Regions from separate parts of the Achromobacter sp. FW305-C-13 genome, predicted to be linked through region 2. Evidence: predicted binding sites of a transcription regulator. Region 2 holds the regulator's gene; the other holds the start of a gene.
What was found. Region 2 encodes LexA, which represses DNA repair genes until DNA is damaged. Its sites were predicted from a motif close to ACTGTATNNNNATACAGT; they were not measured.

Region 1: AC3WMU_RS00725 (ATP-dependent helicase) is a predicted target of LexA. The motif match lies at 6,701-6,718, and genes of this name have one in related genera.

The regions. Positions count from the first base shown of each region.
Region 1 covers NZ_JBYSYN010000001.1:142,551-153,165, reverse strand. Annotated here, with positions in the region: gene AC3WMU_RS00745 (ABC transporter permease) at 1-282, opposite strand, end outside; gene AC3WMU_RS00740 (ABC transporter substrate-binding protein) at 285-2,513, opposite strand; gene AC3WMU_RS00735 (thermonuclease family protein) at 2,622-3,299, opposite strand; gene AC3WMU_RS00730 (magnesium and cobalt transport protein CorA) at 3,390-4,418, opposite strand; gene AC3WMU_RS00725 (ATP-dependent helicase) at 4,523-6,634, opposite strand; gene AC3WMU_RS00720 (DUF72 domain-containing protein) at 6,769-7,665, shown strand; gene pdxR (MocR-like pyridoxine biosynthesis transcription factor PdxR) at 7,689-9,182, opposite strand; gene gabT (4-aminobutyrate--2-oxoglutarate transaminase) at 9,279-10,541, shown strand.
Region 2 covers NZ_JBYSYN010000001.1:590,126-600,740, forward strand. Annotated here, with positions in the region: gene tig (trigger factor) at 1-562, shown strand, start outside; gene clpP (ATP-dependent Clp endopeptidase proteolytic subunit ClpP) at 567-1,220, shown strand; gene clpX (ATP-dependent Clp protease ATP-binding subunit ClpX) at 1,323-2,621, shown strand; gene lon (endopeptidase La) at 2,828-5,278, shown strand; gene lexA (transcriptional repressor LexA) at 5,391-6,041, opposite strand; gene AC3WMU_RS02815 (amino acid aminotransferase) at 6,195-7,394, opposite strand; gene uvrB (excinuclease ABC subunit UvrB) at 7,471-9,603, shown strand; gene AC3WMU_RS02825 (low molecular weight protein-tyrosine-phosphatase) at 9,851-10,342, shown strand; gene iscR (Fe-S cluster assembly transcriptional regulator IscR) at 10,536-10,615, shown strand, end outside.

The DNA of each region.
Region 1 (10,615 bases), 450 kb from region 2:
ACCAAACTCCATCACCAGCAGGGGCACCGACCGCTGATAGAACACGGTATCAGTTAGCCGGGCCGCCCCGTCGGCTTTGGCGTTGAAGAAGAGCGGCTTGTCGTAGCCGCGCTCGACCTTCCATTTTTCCACCGCGTCCTGGCTGGCGCGCTGTCCGCCGATGGCCAGGCGCGCCATGTCGTCCGGCGTGTTGACCGCGAAGAACAGGATGAAGGTGAAGAGGTTCACGCCGATCAGAATCAGCACGCCATACAGCAGCCGGCGGATTACATAGCCGATCATGATTAATGCTCCTTACGGACGCCAGGTCCAAAGGCCGTCTGGCGTTCGCGGCGCTTGAGCGCGACGTACGACGGCCAGATCGCCAAGGCCAGCAGCAGCACGAACAGGCCGATCGGCCACCACCTTGGGAAATTCCATTCGTCGATCTTCTGCTGCCGCAGCGCGGGGTCGAGCTTCAGGTACTGGAGCGTATTGCGCACCATCTGCGTCGGCTTGGCGTTGCCGACCCATTGCTGGTAGGCGCCGCCCGACATTGGGAAAAAGCCGAACATCCACGGCGCGTCGCGCTGCACGATCTCCACCATCCTGGCAATCAGCTTTTCCTTTTCCGGGCCGTCGTCCAGGAACTTCATCTGCTCGAACAGCTTGTTGAATTCGGGGCTGTCGTAGTTGGCCGCGTTCTCGCCGCCGCCTTTGGCCTTGGCGTTGGGGCCATACAGCAGGAACAGGAAATTCTCGGCGTCGGGATAATCGGCGTTCCAGCCCCACAGGAAGATCTGCGCCGCGCCGCGCGTCATCTTGTCCTGGAAGCGGTTGTAATCGGTGGACCGCAAGTCCAGCTGCACGCCGATCTTGTTCATCTGGCGGCGCATCCAGTCGAACTGCGGATTCGACCCGCCCCCTTGCATGGCGTCGTAGTACAGCACCAGCGGTGCTCCCGTCTTGGCATTGCGGCCATCGGGATAGCCGGCTTCGGCCAGCAGGCGGCGGGCCACGTCGACGGACTTGCGCTCGGGTTTGCCGTCCACCAGGTCGTACACGACAGGGTTTAACCCTTCAGGCAGTTCGCGGTAACCCAGCACGCCGGGCGGCACCGGTCCCTGCGCCACGGAGGCCTGGCTGTTCTCGAACACGGCCACATATTCTTCCCAATCGAACACGATGCTGATGGCCTGGCGCAGCTTGCGGTTCTTTTCCGCCTGCTCGGGCGTATCGCCCTTGCCTACGACGGGATCCAGCCAGTTGAACCCCATATACCAATTGGCAGTTTCGACCGTGGTGGGCAGGCGGATGCCGCGCTCGCGGTACTGGCGGGCCTTATCCTGGCTGTCTCCAGCTGCGACCAGCATGGCGACGCCGTACTCGCCGCGCTCGATCTGCGGCGCGTCGTAATAGCCCTGCATGAATTTCCCGATCAGCGGGATCGCTTCCTTTTCCAGGCTGAACACCGCGCGGTCGATGAAGGGCGTAGGCTTGCCGCAATCCGCCAGCAGGCCGGCCGCCTTGTCGCCGGGTTCGCCGTCGCAAGGGTAGGGTTCACCGTGGAAATTGGGGTTGCGCACCAGCACGTGGCGGCGGTTCGGCAGCGATTCGGCCAGCATGTAGGGGCCGGTCCCGACAGGCCAGGTGTTCAGCGACAGGTCGTGCGAGGCCATGCCCGGCTGGTTGTAGAAACGGTCGGCCTCCCAGGGGATGGGCGCCGTGAACGTCATGGCCAGCCAGTACTTGAACTGGGGATATTTGCCGGTAACCCGGATGCGAAGCGTATGCGGGTCCAGCGCCTGGACGCCGGTAAAGCCGTCGGCTTCGCGGAGATCCAGCCAGGGCGGCGTGCTGCCGCCGGGCAGGTCGCGGCGCATGTCGCGGTCGCGTTGACGCAAGCGGTCGCCGTATTCCTTCATGCCTTGAATATGATCGGCCATCACCGAATAGATGGGCGACACCACGCGCGGGCTGGCCAGGCGGCGGAACGCGTAGACATAATCGTCCGCGGTGAGTTCGCGCGTGCCGGTCCGCGGAAAGTCAGGAATATAGAACTTGTCGTCCAGTTCGCCCGTGGCCAGCGGGAAGTAGTCGTAGCTGCCGTCGGTCTTGCGGGCAAAGGCTGGATGCGGCTGGAAGCGCACGCCAGGGCGGATCTTGATGTCGTAGACGCTTTCGGCGATCTGTTCGCCCGGCGCGTCAGCAGGCAACGGTTTACCCTGCGCATCCAGATAGAGCGGCGGAGCAATGGCCTCTGCCGAGCGCGGCACCAGCTCGTAGGGCCGCTTCAGGTAGTGATAGCCGTACAACGTCTCATAGATGTTGTAGGTATAAGGCGTTTCGTCCACGGAATAAGAGCTGGCCGGGTCCAGATACTTCGGCGAACGCTGCGTGAACGCGGAGTAGAACGTGTTCTGGCTTTCCGCCCCGGACGGATACGGGCTGTTGATCGGGCTTTCTTGCGAGCAGCCCGCCACTGCCAGCAACAGCAGCGTGGCCGTCGCCCAGAGCCGCTTGAATGCACGCATGGAAACCTTCCCTTCAAATCGTTGCGACAGAGAATAGCAAACGCGGGACGGAGCCAGTACCCAGGCATCCCCCTAGCGGCCGCGTCGGGCAGTCCGAAGCCGTCCTACTCAGCCGCACTGGCGTTGACGCCAGCAGTCGTAACGCCATTTCCAGGGCTGCATGGCGCCCTGCTGTACCCACAGGCCACGGCCGGCATCCTTGGCCTGGCGTTGCAGGTCAGGCATGGCCTTGTCGCGCAGGTAGTCGCCCTTTCTGGCGGTATAGGCCCAGGCGTAGCCGGCCTCCACCTGCAGGCGGTTGGCCGAGCGGCCGTCTTCAAGGATCAGGGCGCACACGTCACGGCCGTACTGGTCTTTCTCGTAGCACTGAGCGGTCAGGGTCTTGCCTGCCACCAGGTTGGCCAGATTCTGCCGCGCGGCCTCGGCATAGGGTTGCCCGGGCTGATCGGCGCCGTGGCCTTCCTCCGGTGCATCGATGCTGTCCATGCGGATGCGCCGCTGGCCGTCCGGCGCACGCAGCGTGACGGTATCGCCGTCGGCCACGTTGACGATGGTGCCGGTCAGTGTGTAGCTGCCCTGAGGTACGCCGCCGGCCGGCGCAGGGCCGGAGCGGGAAGGGGCTTGGGTTTGGCCAGGTGCCGTCGATGTGCCCGTGGCCGGCGGACGGGGCGCATCAGGCCCCGAAGGCTGCAGCCAATTGACGATGGCGCCTGCCGCCGCAAGAATCACGGCGACGATCAGGGCGGTCAGCTTGCTGCCACCGCGAAAGGAAGGTTTGCCACGCACCGGCCGGGCTCCAGGTTAGAAACGCTGGAAGTTTGCCACACGCCGCGTGCCGCCAACCGCCCGGCGTGCAGAAAAGGACTGCGTCCGGTCCTACAGCCAGCCCGATTTGCGGAAACGCCAATACAGGATGGAACAGACCGACACGATGACGCCCAGCGTGATGGGATAACCCCAAGGCGACTTCAGTTCGGGCATGAATTCGAAGTTCATGCCATAGATGCCGGCGATCGCCGTCGGTACGGCAAGAATAGCGGCCCAGGACGCGAGCTTGCGGGTGGTGTCGTTCTGCGCAGCCTGGCCGATCATCAGGCTGGCTTCAAACGCGAAGGCCAGCGACTCGCGCAAGGCATTGAACAACTCATCCACGCGCAGCACGCGGTCGGCGACCTCGCCGAAATACGGGCGCGCGTGTTCGTCCACTGCCGACATCTCGACCCGCGCCAGCCGGCGGCAGATCTCGGCCATCGGTGACACCACGGTGTGGATGCGCAACAGGTCGCGGCGCTGGCGGTACAGCCTGCGGATGTCGGAATCCTTGGCGCCGCGGATCAGCAGTTTCTGCTCGGCGCCTTCCACCACGCTTTCGATCTTGCCGGCGGCGGCCACATAGCGGTCGACCAACCAGTCCAGCACCTCGGACGCGACGTAGTCGCTGCCGCGCTTGAGCAGGTCGGGCGACGCCTCCAACCGTTCACGCAAGGGGCTGTGGGCGGCCGTTGCGCCACGGCGCACGGTCACCAGGAAGCCGTCGCCGATCAGCAGTTGGGTCTCGCCGAAGATGGGGCGCTCGGCCTCGACCTCGACGGTGATGGTCACGATGAGGACCATATTGCCGTAGTCAATGATCTTCGGGCGCCGGTGCGGTTCCAACATTTCTTCCTGGTTCTTGCCGCAGGCGCCGAGTTCTCCGGTAACCCTGGCCAGCAATTCCGGCGTGGGATTGCGCAAGCCGATCCACAGCATGCCGGGCGGCTGCCCCTGCGGCTGGCCGTTGTACCGGCTAATGTGCTGCCCCACCTCGTCGATGGGCACTTCCCGATCGCGGCGCCCGTTCACATAGGCTATCGACGCGACCACCTCGCCCTTGTGGGCGTCGGCGAAATTCTCTTCAGCGGACATGGACTACCTCAGGCAATGCGATCCCTACCGGACAACTTATGGGTATCGGCCGATGATAGCCCAGGCTCGGGCCGGTGAAGGTTTGAGGGCGCCCCGCGCCGCCTCTAGGAAAACAGACTGCGGACCCGTTTGGTCACGTCGATGCTGGGGGCCTGCGGTTCCTTGGGCTGGCCGCCGGGTAGATCAGGCAGCGCGGGCGGCTTGGGCAGATGGTCAAACAGCGGCAGCATGGCATTGGTGATGTAGCGCGTGCGCGAACCATAGACGTGGCGGTCGCCCATGCCCGTCTGCTGGTGCACATAGAAGCGTTGCGGCACGATCAGCTGCAAGCGCTCTTTGGCCCGGGTCATGGCCACGTACAGCAGGCGGCGCTCTTCCTCGATCTCTTCGGCGGTGCCCGTGCTCATGTCGGACGGGATGCAGCCGTCCACCACGTTCAGCACATAGACGGCCTTCCATTCCTGGCCCTTGGCTGAGTGGATGGTGGACAGGATCATGTAGTCTTCGTCGCGCGACGGGGCGCCGGATTCGTCGCTGGTGGCGTCGGGCGGATCCAGCGTCAGTTCGGTCAGGAACCGTTCCCGCGACGGGTAGCCCGCCGCCAGCCGCACCAACTGGTCCAGGTCGGTCTTTCGCACGCGCGCATCGTCATACAGGCGTTCCAGCTGGCCGGCGTACCAGCGCAGGGCCAGGTCCACGTCGGCCGGCCAGCGCAGGGCGGGATCGCACAGCGCCGCATACGTGTCGGCGAACGCGCCCCACTCTTCCTGCGCCGCCGCCCCCGGCTTGAATTCGCGCAGTGCGCGCAACGGTTCGGCGGATGCGGACATGGCGTCCATCAACTTGCCCGCCGTGGCCGGACCAATGCCCGGCATCAGTTGCGCCACCCGGAAGCCCGCCATGCGGCCACGCGGATTTTCAGCCCAACGCAAGAGCGACAGCAGGTCTTTCACATGCGCGGCTTCCAGGAAGCGCAGGCCGCCGAACTTCACGAAGGGAATATTGCGGCGGGTCAGTTCCAGTTCCAGCGCGGCGCTGTGGCTGGCCGTGCGGAACAGAGCCGCCTGCGACTTCAGTGTGGCGCCGCCCTCGCGCTGGGCCAGCACCTGGTCGGCCACCCACCGCGCCTGCCCAGCTTCGTCGCTGACCGTCACCAGCTCGGGCAGTTGCGACGAGGCGCGGTCGGTCCAGAGGTCTTTGGCGAAACGTTCCGTCGCCAGCCCGATCACGGCGTTGGACGCGTTCAGGATGGGCTGTGTCGAACGGTAATTGCGGTCCAACGTGATGACGCGCGCCGGCTCGGGAAACTGATTGGGGAAGTCCAGGATGTTGCGCACGGTGGCGGCGCGGAAGGAATAGATGGACTGGGCATCGTCGCCCACCACCGTCAGCCCGCGGCCGTCCGGCTTCATTGCCAGCAGGATGGCCGACTGCAACCGGTTGGTGTCCTGGTATTCGTCCACCAACACATGGTCGAAGCGCGCGCCGACGTCGGCGGCGATGCCGGGGTCGGACATCATCTCGGCCCAATACAGCAGCAGATCGTCGTAATCCAGCACTTGCTGATCCTGCTTGGCGGCCACATAGCCGCGGAACAGGTTCTTCAGTTCTTCTTCCCATTGGGCGCACCAGGGAAAGGACGTCTTCAGCACGTCAGCCACCGGCGTCTGGCTGTTGACCACGCGCGAGTAGATGGCCAGGCAGGTGCCCTTCAACGGAAAGCGCGACTTGGTGGACGACAGGCCTTGCTCGTGCCGGACCATGCCCATCAGGTCTTCGGCATCGCCGCGGTCATGAATGGTGAAGGCTTCGGACAAACCGATACGCAGCGCGCAGTCGCGCAAGAGGCGCGCGCCGATGGCGTGGAAAGTGCCTGCCCAGGGCAAGGACGGCGCCTGCTGCGAGCCGCGCAGGTTCATGACCCGCTGCAGGACGGATCCCACGCGGCGGTCCATTTCCTGGGCGGCGCGGCGCGAAAACGTCAGCAGCAGCATGCGCTGCGGGTCCGCGCCATTCAAGATCAGGTGCGCCACCCGGTGGGCCAGCGTATTGGTCTTGCCCGACCCCGCCCCGGCGATGACCAGCAGGGGACCTCCATCGCCCGACGCGCCATGCGCGCCATTGACGCCGAATTCGGCGGCTTCGCGCTGGGCGGGGTTCAGGTCGGCCAGGGGGTCGGGGCGGCTGTTTGACGGGGCGGGATTCTGTTCGGGCATGACGCGTAGGAGGCCGCTTGGCGCGCCGGGGCGTCGCGCGCACGATGCGCGGCCACGGGCCAAATGACTGGCTATATATCCAGCTATCATAGCAGCGTGGCCACCCCACCCCTTCACGCCCTCCGCCCTTTCCCATGCTCATCCTGACCGGCACCGCCTCCTGGACCGATCCCACCTTACTGGCCTGCGGTCGCTTCTACCCGCCCGGCGTCCGCAGCGCCGAGGCCCGGCTGCGGTTCTACGCGTCGCGCTTTGCCATGGCCGAGGTCGATTCCAGCTATTACGCCCTGCCCTCCGCGGAAAACGCCTACCTGTGGGCGCAACGCACACCGGATGATTTTGTCTTCAACATCAAGGCGTTCCGGCTGTTTACCGGCCACCAGACGCCGCTTGCTGCATTGCCCGCAGACATCGGCCGCGAATTGGACGACTGGCCAGACCCCGTCATCTATCACGGCCAGATGCCCGAAGACCTGCGCGACGAACTCTGGCGCCGCTACCAGATGGCGCTGGAGCCGCTGCGGATGCCGGGCAAGCTGGGCGCGGTGCATTTCCAGTTTCCGCCCTGGATCCGGCGTGATGCGCGCGGCCGGGCGCACGTGGCCGAGTGCGCGCGGCGCATGGAAGAACACCTGATCTCGGTGGAATTCCGGCACCACAGCTGGTTCGAGACCCCGACGGCCACGGCGGACACGCTCGCGTTCGAACGCGACCTGGGCGTGGTGCATACCGTGGTCGACGCTCCCCAGGGCTTTGACAACACGGTGCCCGCCGTTTGGGAAAGCAGCCATCCCGAACTGACGCTGCTGCGCTTGCACGGCCGTAATGCCGCGGCCTGGAACGTATCCGGCACGGCCTCGTCGGGACGCTTCCAGTATGAATACACGGAACAGGAACTGGCCGAATTGGCAGAGCGCTTTTCGCGGCTGGCGACGCAAAGCGCCCAGGCGCATGCCGTGTTCAACACCAATTTCGAAGACCAGGGCATGCGCAACGCCGCCGCATTCGCGTCCGCGCTACTGCCGTTCTAAGGCCGCGGTGTCGACGCTGGCGTTCAGGCCGCTGCGGGCTTGCGAGCGACTTCCGCCAGGCTTTCCAACAGCACTTCGAACTTGCGCGCGATGTCGTGCTCGGGCACACAGGCGTAGCCCAGCAGCAGGCCCGGCCGCCGCCCTTGCGCATTCACGTAGTACCGCGACAACGCGCGCGTCAGCACGCCTTTGCTGCGCGCCACGTCGACCACGCGCAAATCATCCATATCCGGCGGCAGGGTCAGGACCAGATGCAGGCCCGCCATGCTGGCGTCGCGGTGCAGCCAATCCGGACCCAGCCGGCGTTCGATCAGGTTGACCAGCATCGCGCGGCGCCGACCATACAGCATGCGCATCCGGCGGATATGAGCCGCGTAATGGCCTTCGGCGATGAACGTCGCCAGCGCCGCGTGCGTCATCAGATGCCCCTCGCGGTAGAGCTCTGCATGCGCCGCCTGGAACGCCGCAGTCAGCGGCTTGGGCAATACCAGATACCCGACGCGCAGGCCCGGGTACAGGGTCTTGCTGAAGGTGCCCATGTAGATGACGGGCGCATCCGGCTCCAGGCCCAGCAGCGATGCGATGGGCCGGCCTGAGAAACGGAATTCGCTGTCGTAATCGTCTTCGATGATCCAGCTGCCACATTGCCGCGCCACGGCAAGCAATTGGCGGCGCCGGGTCAGCGACATGACGGGGCCCAGCGGATACTGGTGCGAGGGGGTCACGAAGATGAAGCGCGGTGGCGTACCCACGGCGTCCGGCAGGCGCATGCCTTCTTCATCGACCGGCAGGTGCACGGTATGCAGGCCATTGGCCTGCAGGATGGTGCGGGCGCCCCAATAGCCCGGGTCTTCGACCCAGGCGGTCTCGCCGGCTTCGCCCAGGATGCGGGTCGTCAGGTCGATGGCCTGGTGCGAGCCTTCGGTGATGATGATCTGTTCAGGGTCGCAGTCGATGGAGCGCGTCAGCGCCAGATGCTGGGCCAGCGCCTCGCGCAGCGCCGGCAGGCCGCCGCCGTAGGCATAGGTCAGCAGATCGGGCGACGGGTTGCGCCATAGCGAACTGAAGATGCGGCCGAATTTCTTGTGCGGGAACTCGGTCAGGTCGGGCACGCCGGGCATGAAGGCGCCCCATTGGTAGGGCGAGGCCGACACGCCATCCACGATGGCCGCGCCGCGCGGCGACAAGGCCGGGCCCGGCTGCGACTTCGGCGGCTGGCGCAGCCGGCGGCCGCTGGCCAGGTAGGAATCCGGCACCGAAGCGTTGACGAAGGTGCCGTTGCCCTGGCGGCTGCGCGTATAGCCTTCGGCCAGCAGCTGGCTGTAGACATGCACCACGGTATTGCGGGCGATGCCGAGTTCGGCAGCCAGGTCGCGCGAAGCCGGCAGGCGCGAGTCCGCGGCGATGGCGCCGTCCAGGATCGCTTCGCGGATGCCGCGGTACAGCCGCTTGTTCATCGGCTCGTTCGCCCCATCGGCCAAACGCAGCAGCAGCAAGTCACCTACAATGGACCGCAATTGGTTCTACCTGTTTTATTAAAGTGGTTCCCACAAATGGGGCCATCGTAGCATTAAATAAGGTTTTTCCCGCCCACCACGTTCCCCGAGGCAGAGATGAAGAATCAGGACCTGAATACCCGCCGTTCCTTGGCCACCCCGCGTGGCGTCGGCGTCATGTGCGACTTCTACGCGGTGCGCGCCGAAAACGCCACGCTGTGGGACGCCAACGGCAAGGAATACATCGATTTCGCGGGCGGCATCGCCGTGCTGAACACCGGCCACCTGCACCCCAAGGTCAAGGCCGCCGTGTCCGCCCAGCTGGACAACTTCACGCACACGGCCTATCAGATCGTGCCGTACGAAGGCTACATCTCGCTGGCCGAACGCATCAACCGCCTGGCCCCCATCGACGGCCTGAAGAAGACCGCGTTCTTCACGACCGGCGTCGAAGCCGTTGAAAACGCCATCAAGATCGCACGCTCGGCCACCGGCCGTTCGGGCGTCATCGCCTTTTCGGGTTCGTTCCACGGCCGCACCATGCTGGGCATGGCGCTGACCGGCAAGGTCGCCCCCTACAAGCTGTCGTTCGGCCCGATGCCGGGCGACATCTACCACGTGCCGTTCCCCAACGGCACCCAGTCCATCACCGTGGCGGATTCGCTCAAGGCGCTGGACCTGCTGTTCAAGTGCGACATCGATCCCAAGCGCGTGGCTGCGATCATCATCGAACCGGTGCAAGGCGAAGGCGGCTTCAACATCACCCCGCCTGAACTGATGACCGCCCTGCGCAAGCTTTGCGACGAGCACGGCATCCTGCTGATCGCCGACGAAGTGCAAACGGGCTTCGGCCGCACCGGCAAGCTGTTCGCGATGGAACACCACTCGGTGCAGGCAGACATCATCACGATGGCCAAGAGCCTGGGCGGCGGCTTCCCGATCTCGGGCGTGGTCGGCCGCGCCGACGTCATGGACGGCCCGGCCGCGGGCGGCCTGGGCGGCACGTACGCCGGCAACCCGCTGGCAGTCGCCGCCGCACATGCCGTGCTGGACGTGATCGCCGAAGAAAAGCTGTGCGAACGCGCAACCGTGCTGGGCGACAAGCTGCGCGCCCATCTGGAAGGCCTGCGTGGCAAGGTGGCGGGCATCGCCGACGTGCGTGGCCTGGGCTCGATGGTGGCGCTGGAACTGAACGACGCCAACGGCAAGCCGGACGCTGAAGCCGTCAAGCGCGTGCAAGCGCGCGCGCTCGAGCAAGGCCTGATCCTGCTGAGCTGCGGCGTGTACGGCAACGTGCTGCGCTTCCTGTACCCGCTGACCATTCCCGACGCGCAATTCGACCGCGCACTGGTTATCCTGTCCGAGGCGCTGGCCGCCTGATGCCCAGGGCCTGAACACCCGATCTTCGGTTGGGCAGGCATGGCAATTGCGGGCGTGTTGCGGTTTACCGCCAC
Region 2 (10,615 bases):
GAACGGCGAATTCGCCAAGTCGCTCGGCCAGGCCGAAGGCGACATCGAAAAGCTGAAGGCCGACATCCGCAGCAACATCGAGCGCGAAGTCAAGGTCCGTTCGGCTGGCCGTACCAAGTCCAGCGTCATGGACGCCCTGGTCGAAGCCGGCAAGTTCGACGTGCCGAAGTCGCTGGTCGACAACGACGTGCAAGGCCGTGTTGCCGCTGCCCGCGAAGAGCTCAAGCAGCGCGGCATCCCGAACGCCGAGTCCGTGCCGATCCCGGCTGAAGCCTTCTCGACCGAATCCGAGCGCCGCGTCCGTCTGGGCCTGCTGGTGTCGGAACTGGTCAAGCAAGCTCAGCTGCAAGCCAAGCCCGAGCAAGTTCGCGCGCGCATTGAAGAATTCGCCGAGAACTACGAACAACCCGCTCAGGTTGTCAGCTATTACCTGGCTGACCGCCAGCGTCGTGCTGAAATCGAGGCTATCGTGCTGGAAGACAACGTTGTCGCGCACGTGCTGGAAAAGGCCAAGGTCACCGAAGAAAAGGTGCCTTTCGATCAGTTGATGGGGATGGCGTAACACTATGCAGAGATTCACCGATTTCTATGCGGCAATGAATGGCGGGTCTTCGGTGACCCCCACCGGCCTGGGCTACATTCCCATGGTTATCGAGCAGTCGGGGCGCGGCGAACGTGCCTACGACATCTATTCGCGTCTGCTCCGCGAACGGCTCATTTTCCTGGTGGGTCCGGTCAATGACGCAACGGCCAACCTGGTTGTGGCGCAGTTGCTGTTCCTGGAATCGGAGAATCCTGACAAGGACATTTCCCTGTACATCAACTCGCCCGGCGGGTCGGTGTATGCGGGAATGGCCATTTTTGACACCATGCAGTTCATCAAGCCGGACGTATCGACCCTGTGCACCGGCCTGGCGGCCAGCATGGGCGCGTTCCTCCTGGCGGCTGGCAAGAAGGGCAAGCGTTTCACGCTGCCTAACTCGCGGATCATGATCCATCAGCCGTCGGGCGGCGCCCAGGGCCAAGCGTCCGACATCCAGATCCAGGCTCGCGAGATCCTGGACCTGCGTGAACGCCTGAACCGGATCCTGGCCGACAACACCGGCCAGTCGATGGAGCGTATCGGCCTGGACACGGAACGTGACAACTTCATGTCCGCCGAAGATGCGGTATCGTATGGATTGGTGGACAAGGTGATGACCTCCCGCTCGGAAGGCTGACTTCCCGGTTGATCCGAACCCGCTGCCATCAAGTTTGAGTAAGCGCATGCGCTGGACCCTTTATCCGGTCTGGCGCATCTTTACCTGAGATACGAAACAAATATGCCTGAAAAAAAGGGATCGGCAGACGCAAAAGTGCTGCATTGCTCGTTTTGCAATAAAAGCCAGCATGAAGTCCGCAAGCTGATCGCGGGTCCGTCGGTGTTCATCTGCGATGAATGCATAGACCTGTGCAACGACATCATCCGCGAGGAAGCGCAAGCGACCGCGCGCGCGGCGATTCGTTCCGAACTGCCTACTCCGGCCGAAATCAAGACCTTCCTGGATCAGTACGTGATTGGGCAGAACTCGCCCAAGCGCATGCTGGCCGTGGCGGTCTACAACCATTACAAGCGCATTCGTCACGGCGAGATCAAGGGTGACGAAGTCGAGCTCTCCAAGAGCAACATCATGCTGATCGGCCCTACCGGGTCGGGCAAGACGCTCCTGGCGCAGACGCTGGCGCGCATGCTGAATGTGCCTTTCGTCATGGCTGACGCCACCACGCTGACCGAAGCCGGTTACGTGGGCGAAGACGTCGAGAACATCATTCAGAAGTTGCTGCAGAACTGCAACTACGAAGTCGAGAAGGCGCAACGCGCCATTATCTATATCGACGAAATCGACAAGATTTCCCGCAAGTCCGACAACCCGTCCATCACCCGCGACGTCTCGGGCGAGGGCGTGCAGCAGGCCTTGCTCAAGCTGATCGAAGGCACGGTTGCCTCGGTGCCCCCGCAGGGCGGCCGCAAGCACCCCAACCAGGACTTCGTCCAGGTCGACACGACGAACATCCTGTTCATCGTCGGCGGCGCTTTCGACGGGCTGGAAAAGGTCATTCGCGACCGCACCGAGAAATCGGGCATCGGCTTCTCGGCTTCCGTACGCGCCAAGTCCGAACGCGGCGTGGGCGAACTGTTCTCGGAAGTCGAACCCGAAGATCTGATCAAGTTCGGCCTGATCCCTGAACTGGTTGGTCGCCTGCCTGTCGTCGCTACGCTGGACGAACTGGACGAAGCGGCTCTGGTGCAGATCCTGACCGAGCCCAAGAACGCCTTGCTCAAGCAATTCCAGAAGCTGTTCGCGATGGAAGGCGCCGAGCTGGACCTGCGGCCTGCCGCATTGAAGGCCATTGCCCGTAAGGCGCTCAAGCGCAAGACCGGCGCCCGTGGCCTGCGCTCGATCATCGAGCAGACGCTGCTGGACACCATGTACGAGTTGCCGTCCCAAGGCAACGTCAAGCGTGTCGTGGTGGACGAGAACGCCATTGAAGGTGAAGGCAAGCCCCTGCTGATCTACGCCGACGAAGCCGGCGAAACGGAAAAGCCGGACCGCGGAGAAGTCCGCGACGCCGCAGCCTGATATTTCAAAAAAACCCGTTCCTGTAACGGGTTTTTTTCCTTCCTGGCGGCCCGCAGGGGCATTTTTTTTTGCCTTTTGTTTATCGGGCCGCCGGGATCTTGAATTTTCGGCTATTGTTCCCATAACAGACGTAACTGACGTGGATAGCTCGGGGTATACCCGGGCCTCCTGTCCCCGATACGCCGAGTCATACCGAGGAACCTCCTATGTCTGCCAGCCAGACCCTGCCTTCCGACCCGATCGACCTGCCCCTGCTCCCACTTCGCGATGTCGTGGTGTTCCCGCACATGGTCATCCCGCTGTTCGTCGGCCGTCCGCGCTCTATTCGCGCGCTCGAGGTTGCGATGGAAGCGGGCAAAAGCATCATGCTCGTGGCCCAAAAGTCCGCCGGCAAAGATGACCCCACCCCCGAAGACGTCTACGAGATTGGTTGCGTAGCCGGCATCCTGCAAATGCTCAAGCTGCCCGACGGCACCGTCAAGGTGCTGGTCGAAGGTACCCAACGTGCCCGCATCAACAGCATTGAAGACGCCGATTCGCACTTCACCTGCCAGGTGACGCCGATCGAGCCGGACGCCATGCAGGGCTCCGAGACCGAGGCGTTGCGCCGCGCGATCGTTGCCCAGTTCGAACAATACGTAAAGCTCAACAAGAAGATCCCCCCGGAGATCCTGACCTCGTTGGCTGGCATCGATGATGCCGGTCGCCTGGCCGACACGATCGCCGCGCATCTTCCGCTGAAGCTCGAGCAGAAACAGAAGATGCTCGAGATCGTCGGCACGTCCGAGCGCCTTGAAGGTCTGCTTACCCAGCTCGAAACCGAAATCGACATCCTCCAGGTCGAGAAGCGGATTCGCGGCCGCGTGAAGAAGCAGATGGAAAAGAGCCAACGCGACTACTACCTGAATGAGCAGGTCAAGGCCATTCAGAAGGAGTTGGGCGAAGGCGAAGAGGGCGCGGACATCGAAGAGCTTGAAAAGAAGATCATCGCTGCCCACATGCCCAAAGAGGCGCGCAAGAAGGCCGATGCCGAGCTCAAGAAGCTCAAGCTGATGTCGCCCATGTCGGCCGAAGCCACCGTGGTGCGCAACTACATCGATACGCTCATCAACCTCCCCTGGAGGAAGAAGAGCAAGATCAACAACTCGATCGCCAATGCCGAGACGGTGCTGGACAACGACCACTACGGTCTGGAAAAGGTCAAGGAACGCATCCTCGAGTATCTTGCCGTGCAACAGCGCGTGGACAAGGTGAAGGCCCCGATCCTGTGCCTGGTTGGACCTCCGGGCGTGGGTAAGACCTCCCTGGGCCAGTCCATTGCCAAGGCGACGAACCGCAAGTTCGTGCGCATGGCCTTGGGCGGCGTTCGCGACGAGGCCGAGATCCGTGGCCACCGCCGGACGTACATCGGCTCCATGCCGGGCAAGATCGTCCAGAACATGTCGAAGGTCGGTGTGCGCAATCCGCTGTTCCTGCTTGATGAAATCGACAAGCTGGGCATGGATTTCCGTGGCGACCCCTCGTCCGCGCTGCTCGAAGTGCTGGATCCGGAACAGAACCACACGTTCCAGGACCACTACATCGAAGTCGACTTCGACCTGTCGGACGTCATGTTCGTGGCCACCAGCAACACGCTGAACATTCCGCCGGCGCTGCTCGACCGTATGGAAGTGATCCGCCTGTCCGGTTACACGGAAGAGGAAAAGATCCATATCGGCCGCGACCATCTGCTGCCCAAGCTGATGAAGAACAACGGCGTGAAGGACAGCGAGCTGACGGTGGACGATTCCGCGCTGCGCGACATCGTGCGCTACTACACCCGCGAAGCCGGTGTGCGTGCGCTCGAACGCGAAGTGGGCAAGATCTGCCGCAAGGTCATCAAGCAATTGCTGACCCAGACCGATCGCGCCAAGGCCGAAGGCAAGACCTTTGAGGTCAAGCCGGTCAATGTCACGGGTGAAAACCTGAGCGACTACCTGGGCGTGCGCCGCTACACCTTCGGCATGGCCGAAAAGGAAAACCAGATCGGTCAGGTGACCGGCCTGGCGTGGACGGAAGTCGGTGGCGACCTGCTGACGATCGAAGTCGCGGACATGCCCGGCAAGGGCGTCATCCAGCGCACCGGTTCGCTCGGCGATGTGATGAAGGAGTCGGTCGAGGCGGCTCGTACGGTGGTGCGCTCGCGTGCCCGCCGTCTGGGGTTTGCTGACAGCGTCTTCGAGAAGCACGACATGCACGTGCACGTGCCGGAAGGCGCGACCCCCAAGGACGGTCCGTCCGCGGGTATCGCGATCACGACCGCCATGGTTTCGGCTTTGTCGCGCATCCCGGTGCGTGCCGATGTTGCCATGACCGGCGAGATCACGCTGCGCGGCGAAGTGCTGCCGATCGGCGGCCTGAAGGAAAAGCTGCTGGCTGCGCACCGTGGCGGCATCAAGACGGTCTTGATCCCGGAAGAAAACGTCAAGGACTTGGCGGAGATCCCGGACAACGTCAAGAACCACCTTGAGATCGTGCCGGTCCGTTGGATCGACAAGGTGCTCGAACTGGCCCTGGAACGTCTGCCTGAGCCGCTGGCTGAGGAAGAAGCGGTAAAGGAGCCCCTGGTGGCCAAGCCGGCTGAGCCGGGTTCGACCGATCCGGTGCTCAAGCACTGATCACGACCCCAAGGGCGCCTTCGAAAGAGGGCGCCCAATGAAAAACCCCGCTGCGGCGGGGTTTTTCTTTTGCGCCAAGGGCGCGTTGGCGCCAGAGGCTTTGAAGGACGGGCTAGTGCAGCGCGTGCGTGCGGATCAGGCCAACCGCAATGCCTTCCAGTGCAAATTCCTGGTCGGCTTCCACCACGATCGTTTGGAAGTCCGGGTTTTCGGGCAGAAGCTCGATATGCCCGTTGGTGCGCTGCAGGCGCTTGACGGTGACGTCGTCGCCCAGGCGGGCCACGACGATCTGGCCGTTGCGGGCTTCAGAGGCCTTCTTCACGGCCAGCAGATCCCCTTCGAGGATGCCGGCGTCACGCATGCTCATGCCGCGCACCTTCAACAGGTAGTCGGGCGCTTGCGCGAACAGGTGGGGGTCGACGCCCACTTCGCGTTCGACGTGTTCAGCGGCAAGAATGGGGCTGCCGGCGGCGACACGGCCCACCAGCGGCAGCAGCAGCTGCGCCAGCGAGGGTATGGGCAGGGAAGCCTGCGAAGAGGCGGAGGCGCCGTCCTTCAGGCGGATGCCCCGCGAGGCGCCGGCGGTAAGCTCGATGGCGCCCTTGCGGGCCAATGCCTTGAGATGGTCTTCCGCCGCGTTGGGCGAACGGAAACCCAGGGCCTGGGCGATTTCGGCACGCGTCGGCGGGAAGCCGGTGCGCGTGACGGTTTGCCGGATGAGGTCCAGGATTTGTTGCTGGCGATCTGTAAGTTTGCTGGCCATGGCGATGATCCGGTGCGAGCGGACTGTACATATATACAGCGCCATTCTGGGGGACGTAGCGCAAAAAAGCAAGCCAGTCCAGGGCCCCTTCAGCAAAACGGAGCCCGAAGGCTCCGTTTTTCAGCAATCAGGCCAGATGGCCCAAGCTCTGGGTTACAGCACGGCGGCGATGCCGGCGGCAACCTTGTCGATGTTGCCGCTGTTCAGGGCGGCGACGCAGATGCGGCCGCTGGAAACGGCGTAGACGCCGTGTTCTTCACGCAGGCGATCCACTTGCGCGGCGGTCAGGCCCGAATACGAGAACATGCCGCGTTGCTGCAGGACGAAGCTGAAGTCCTGCTTGCCGCCGTGTTCCTTGATCTTCTCGACCAGTTGCTTGCGCATCAGGCGGATGCGGTCGCGCATGCCGGCCAGTTCTTCTTCCCACATGGCGAAGAGTTCCGGCGTGTTCAGCACCGTCGACACCACCGTGCCGCCATGGGTGGGCGGGTTGGAGTAGTTGGTGCGGATGACGCGCTTCAACTGGCTCAGCACGCGGGTGGCTTCTTCCTTGCTGCCAGCCACGACCGTCAGTGCGCCCACGCGTTCGCCGTACAGCGAGAACGACTTCGAGAACGACGAGCTGATGAACATGGTCATGTCCAGGTCGGCGAACAGGCGCACGACCGAGGCGTCTTCCGTCAAGCCTTCGCCAAAGCCCTGGTAGGCGATGTCGAGGAACGGGACCAGATTGTTTTCCTTCACGACGGCGGCGATCTGCTTCCACTGGTCGGCGGTGGGGTCCACGCCGGTCGGGTTATGGCAGCACGCGTGCAGCACGACGACGGTCTTGGCCGGTGCGGCCTTCAGGTCCGCCAGCATGGCGTCGAAATTCAGGCCGCGGGTGGTGGCGTCGTAGTACGAGTAGGTGCCGACTTCGAAGCCAGCGCGCTCGAACAGGGCGCGGTGGTTTTCCCAGCTGGGGTTGCTGATCAGGACCTTGGAGGTCGGCAGCAACTGGCGCAGGAAGTCGGCGCCGATCTTCAGCGCGCCCGTGCCGCCCAGAGCCTGGGTGGTCAGAACGCGGCCGGCGGCGGCCAACGGGGATTCTTTGCCCAGCAGCAGCGCTTGAGCGCCCTGGTTGTAGCCGGCGATGCCTTCGATCGGCAGGTAGCCGCGTGCGGCGGCGGCCTCGATGCGGGCGGTTTCGGCTTTGCGTACGGCGCCCAGCAGGGGGATCCGTCCCTGATCGTCGTAGTACACGCCCACGCCCAGGTTGACTTTACCGGGACGCGTATCCGCGTTGAATTGTTCGTTCAGACCAAGAATGGGGTCGCGCGGCGCGAGTTCGACGGAATCGAAAAGGTTGCTCATGGGACTCTGATGAGGATGGGTGGACGCAGTACGGTGTGCTGTGGATAATGGGGGGTTTACCCTGGAACAGTCTAGCATGCCCAAGAGCCCAATAGACCCGAGCAGCGCGGGAGATCTGAATGATGATCTCGCTGCGGATCTGACGGCGGCGTCGGCATCGGCTGCGCCCCTGCCGGGGCGGGAAGTGAAGCCCGGATTCGTCGAGTATCCGGACAGCCCATTTCAGCTTTATCAGCCTTATCCTCCTGCAGGCGACCAGCCCGCGGCCATCGACGGCCTGACGCAGGGGGTCGAAGATGGCCTCATGTTCCAGACGCTGCTGGGCGTGACGGGATCGGGCAAGACCTACACCATGGCCAACGTGATCGCCCGGATGGGGCGGCCCGCCTTGGTACTGGCCCCTAATAAGACGCTGGCGGCGCAGCTCTACGCTGAAATGCGGGAGTTCTTCCCGAAGAACGCCGTCGAGTATTTCGTCTCTTACTACGATTACTACCAGCCCGAGGCCTACGTGCCCACGCGCGACCTGTTCATTGAAAAGGATTCGTCCATCAATGAACACATCGAGCAGATGCGGCTGTCGGCCACCAAGAGCCTCTTGGAGCGTCGGGACACAATCATCGTGGGCACGGTGTCGTGCATCTACGGTATTGGTAACCCGGGCGACTATCACGCGATGGTGCTGATCCTGCGTAGCGGGGACCAGATTTCCCGCCGCGAGATCCTGGCCCGCCTGGTGGCGATGCAGTACACGCGCAACGACGCGGAATTCACCCGCGGCGTGTTCCGGGTGCGTGGCGAGACCATCGACATCTTTCCGGCGGAAAGTGCCGAACTCGCCCTGCGCCTGACGCTGTTTGACGACGAGATCGAAAGCCTGGAGCTCTTCGACCCGCTGACCGGCCGCATCCGCCAGAAGCTGCCGCGGTTCACCGTTTACCCCGGCTCGCACTATGTGACCCCGCGCGACACCGTCCTGCGCGCCATCGAGACCATCAAGGAAGAGCTGCGCGAACGCGTCAAGCGCTTCGTCGATGATGGCCATCTGGTCGAGGCGCAACGGCTGGAGCAACGCACCCGGTTCGACCTGGAGATGCTGCAGGAGCTGGGTTTCTGCAAGGGCATCGAAAACTACTCGCGGCACCTGTCCGGCGCGGCGCCGGGGGATCCTCCGCCCACGCTGATCGATTACCTGCCGTCGGACGCGTTGATGTTCATCGACGAAAGCCACGTCACCATCGGGCAGCTGAGCGGCATGTACCGCGGCGACCGCTCGCGCAAGGAAACCCTGGTGCAGTACGGCTTTCGCCTGCCGTCGGCGCTGGATAACCGGCCGCTCAAGCTCGAGGAATTCGAAACGCGGATGCGCCAGTGCGTTTTCGTGTCGGCCACGCCGGCCGCCTACGAGAAAGAGCACGCGGACAATGTGGTCGAGCAGGTCGTACGGCCCACGGGGCTCGTCGATCCCTTGGTTGAGGTGTTGCCGGCCCGCACCCAGGTGGACGACCTGCTGGGCCAGATCAAGGCGCGCGTGTCGCTGGGCGAGCGTGTGCTGGTCACCACCCTGACCAAGCGCATGGCGGAAGACCTGACGGACTTCCTGAGCGAGCACGGGGTGAAGGTGCGCTATCTGCACTCCGACATCGACACGGTGGAACGCGTGGAAATCCTGCGCGACCTGCGCCTGGGCACGTTCGACGTGCTGGTAGGGATCAACCTGCTGCGTGAAGGGCTGGACATCCCCGAAGTGTCGCTGGTGGCCATCCTGGACGCGGACAAGGAAGGTTTCCTGCGTTCCGAGCGCAGCCTGATCCAGACCATTGGCCGCGCGGCGCGCAATCTGAACGGCCACGCCATCCTGTACGCCGACCGCATTACGGATTCGATGCAGCGCGCAATGGAGGAAACCAGCCGTCGCCGCGCCAAGCAGCTGCAATTCAACATCGACAACGGCATTACGGCCCGCGGGGTGCAGAAAGCGGTGCGCGAACTGATCGACGGCATCGTCGCCCCGGTTCAGCACGATGCGCTGGAAGCTGCCGTGCCGGCGGAATTCCTGAAGGACGAAAAGGCCCTGGCGCGCGAACTCAAGCGCCTGGAAAAGCTGATGATGGACCATGCCCGGAACCTGGAGTTCGAGCAGGCCGCTGCCGCCCGCGATGCCTTGACGGCCTTGAAGCAACGGGTGCTTCTGGATGGGGCGGTGTAGCAAAGCACGTATCAAAACGTGTCTGTTTGCTGACGCCTACCTGAAAATATGTAAAACCCGCAATGTTGCAATTGCGGCTTCACAATCTTCGTGAATCCCCGGGATCCGAGCCTGTTTCCTGCGACTGAATATCCGCTTAACTCATTGATTTCAATGGCAATAGTCCGGATATTCGGCAGCCCTTATCCAATCGGATAATTGCAAAAAAAGCTTGCCTTATCTCGGGTTTTCCCGCACACTTACTTCCATGATGACCAAGGTACTTTTCGTTTGCATGGGCAATATCTGTCGCTCGCCGAGCGCAGAGGGCGTGTTTCGCCATTTGGTGAACGACGCGGGTTTGGGCGATGTTGTTCGCATCGACTCCGCGGGCACGCACGCGTTTCATATCGGCGAGGCGCCTGATGCCCGGGCGCAGGCTGCGGCGCGTAAGCGCGGCTACGAGATCACGCACTGTGAGGCGCGTCAGGTCACCGCGGAAGATTTCCGCGACTTTGATCTTATCCTCGCCATGGACTGGGACAATCTGTCCGCCATGCAGCAGCAGTGCCCCAAAACCTATCAGCACAAATTGATGCTGCTGATGCGCTTTGCCAATGAGTTCGAGGAGGCCACCGTGCCTGACCCGTACTATGGCGGCGCCGATGGTTTCGGCAAGGTGCTCGATTATCTGGAAGACGCCTGTCAGGGTGTTCTTGAACTGGTCCGTAAGCGCGCTACCCAGTACCAGGCGGCGTGACCGTCTAGGCCGTAGAGCCGCCCGCTGAGCGGCTCTCGGCGTACTTGGCAGTGAAAAAACCGCGCAAATGCGCGGTTTTTTCTAGCCGGGAGCCATACCAAATTAGTCGGGAATAGGCTATACTTGAGCCAATTACTCGGGTATTGACCGCTGGATTCGCTGGCGGCCATTGCCGAATCACAGGGAACCCACCATGCGGCTAACTACCAAAGGGCGTTTCGCCGTGACTGCCATGATCGATCTGGCTATGCGGCAGCATAGCGGCCCGGTCAC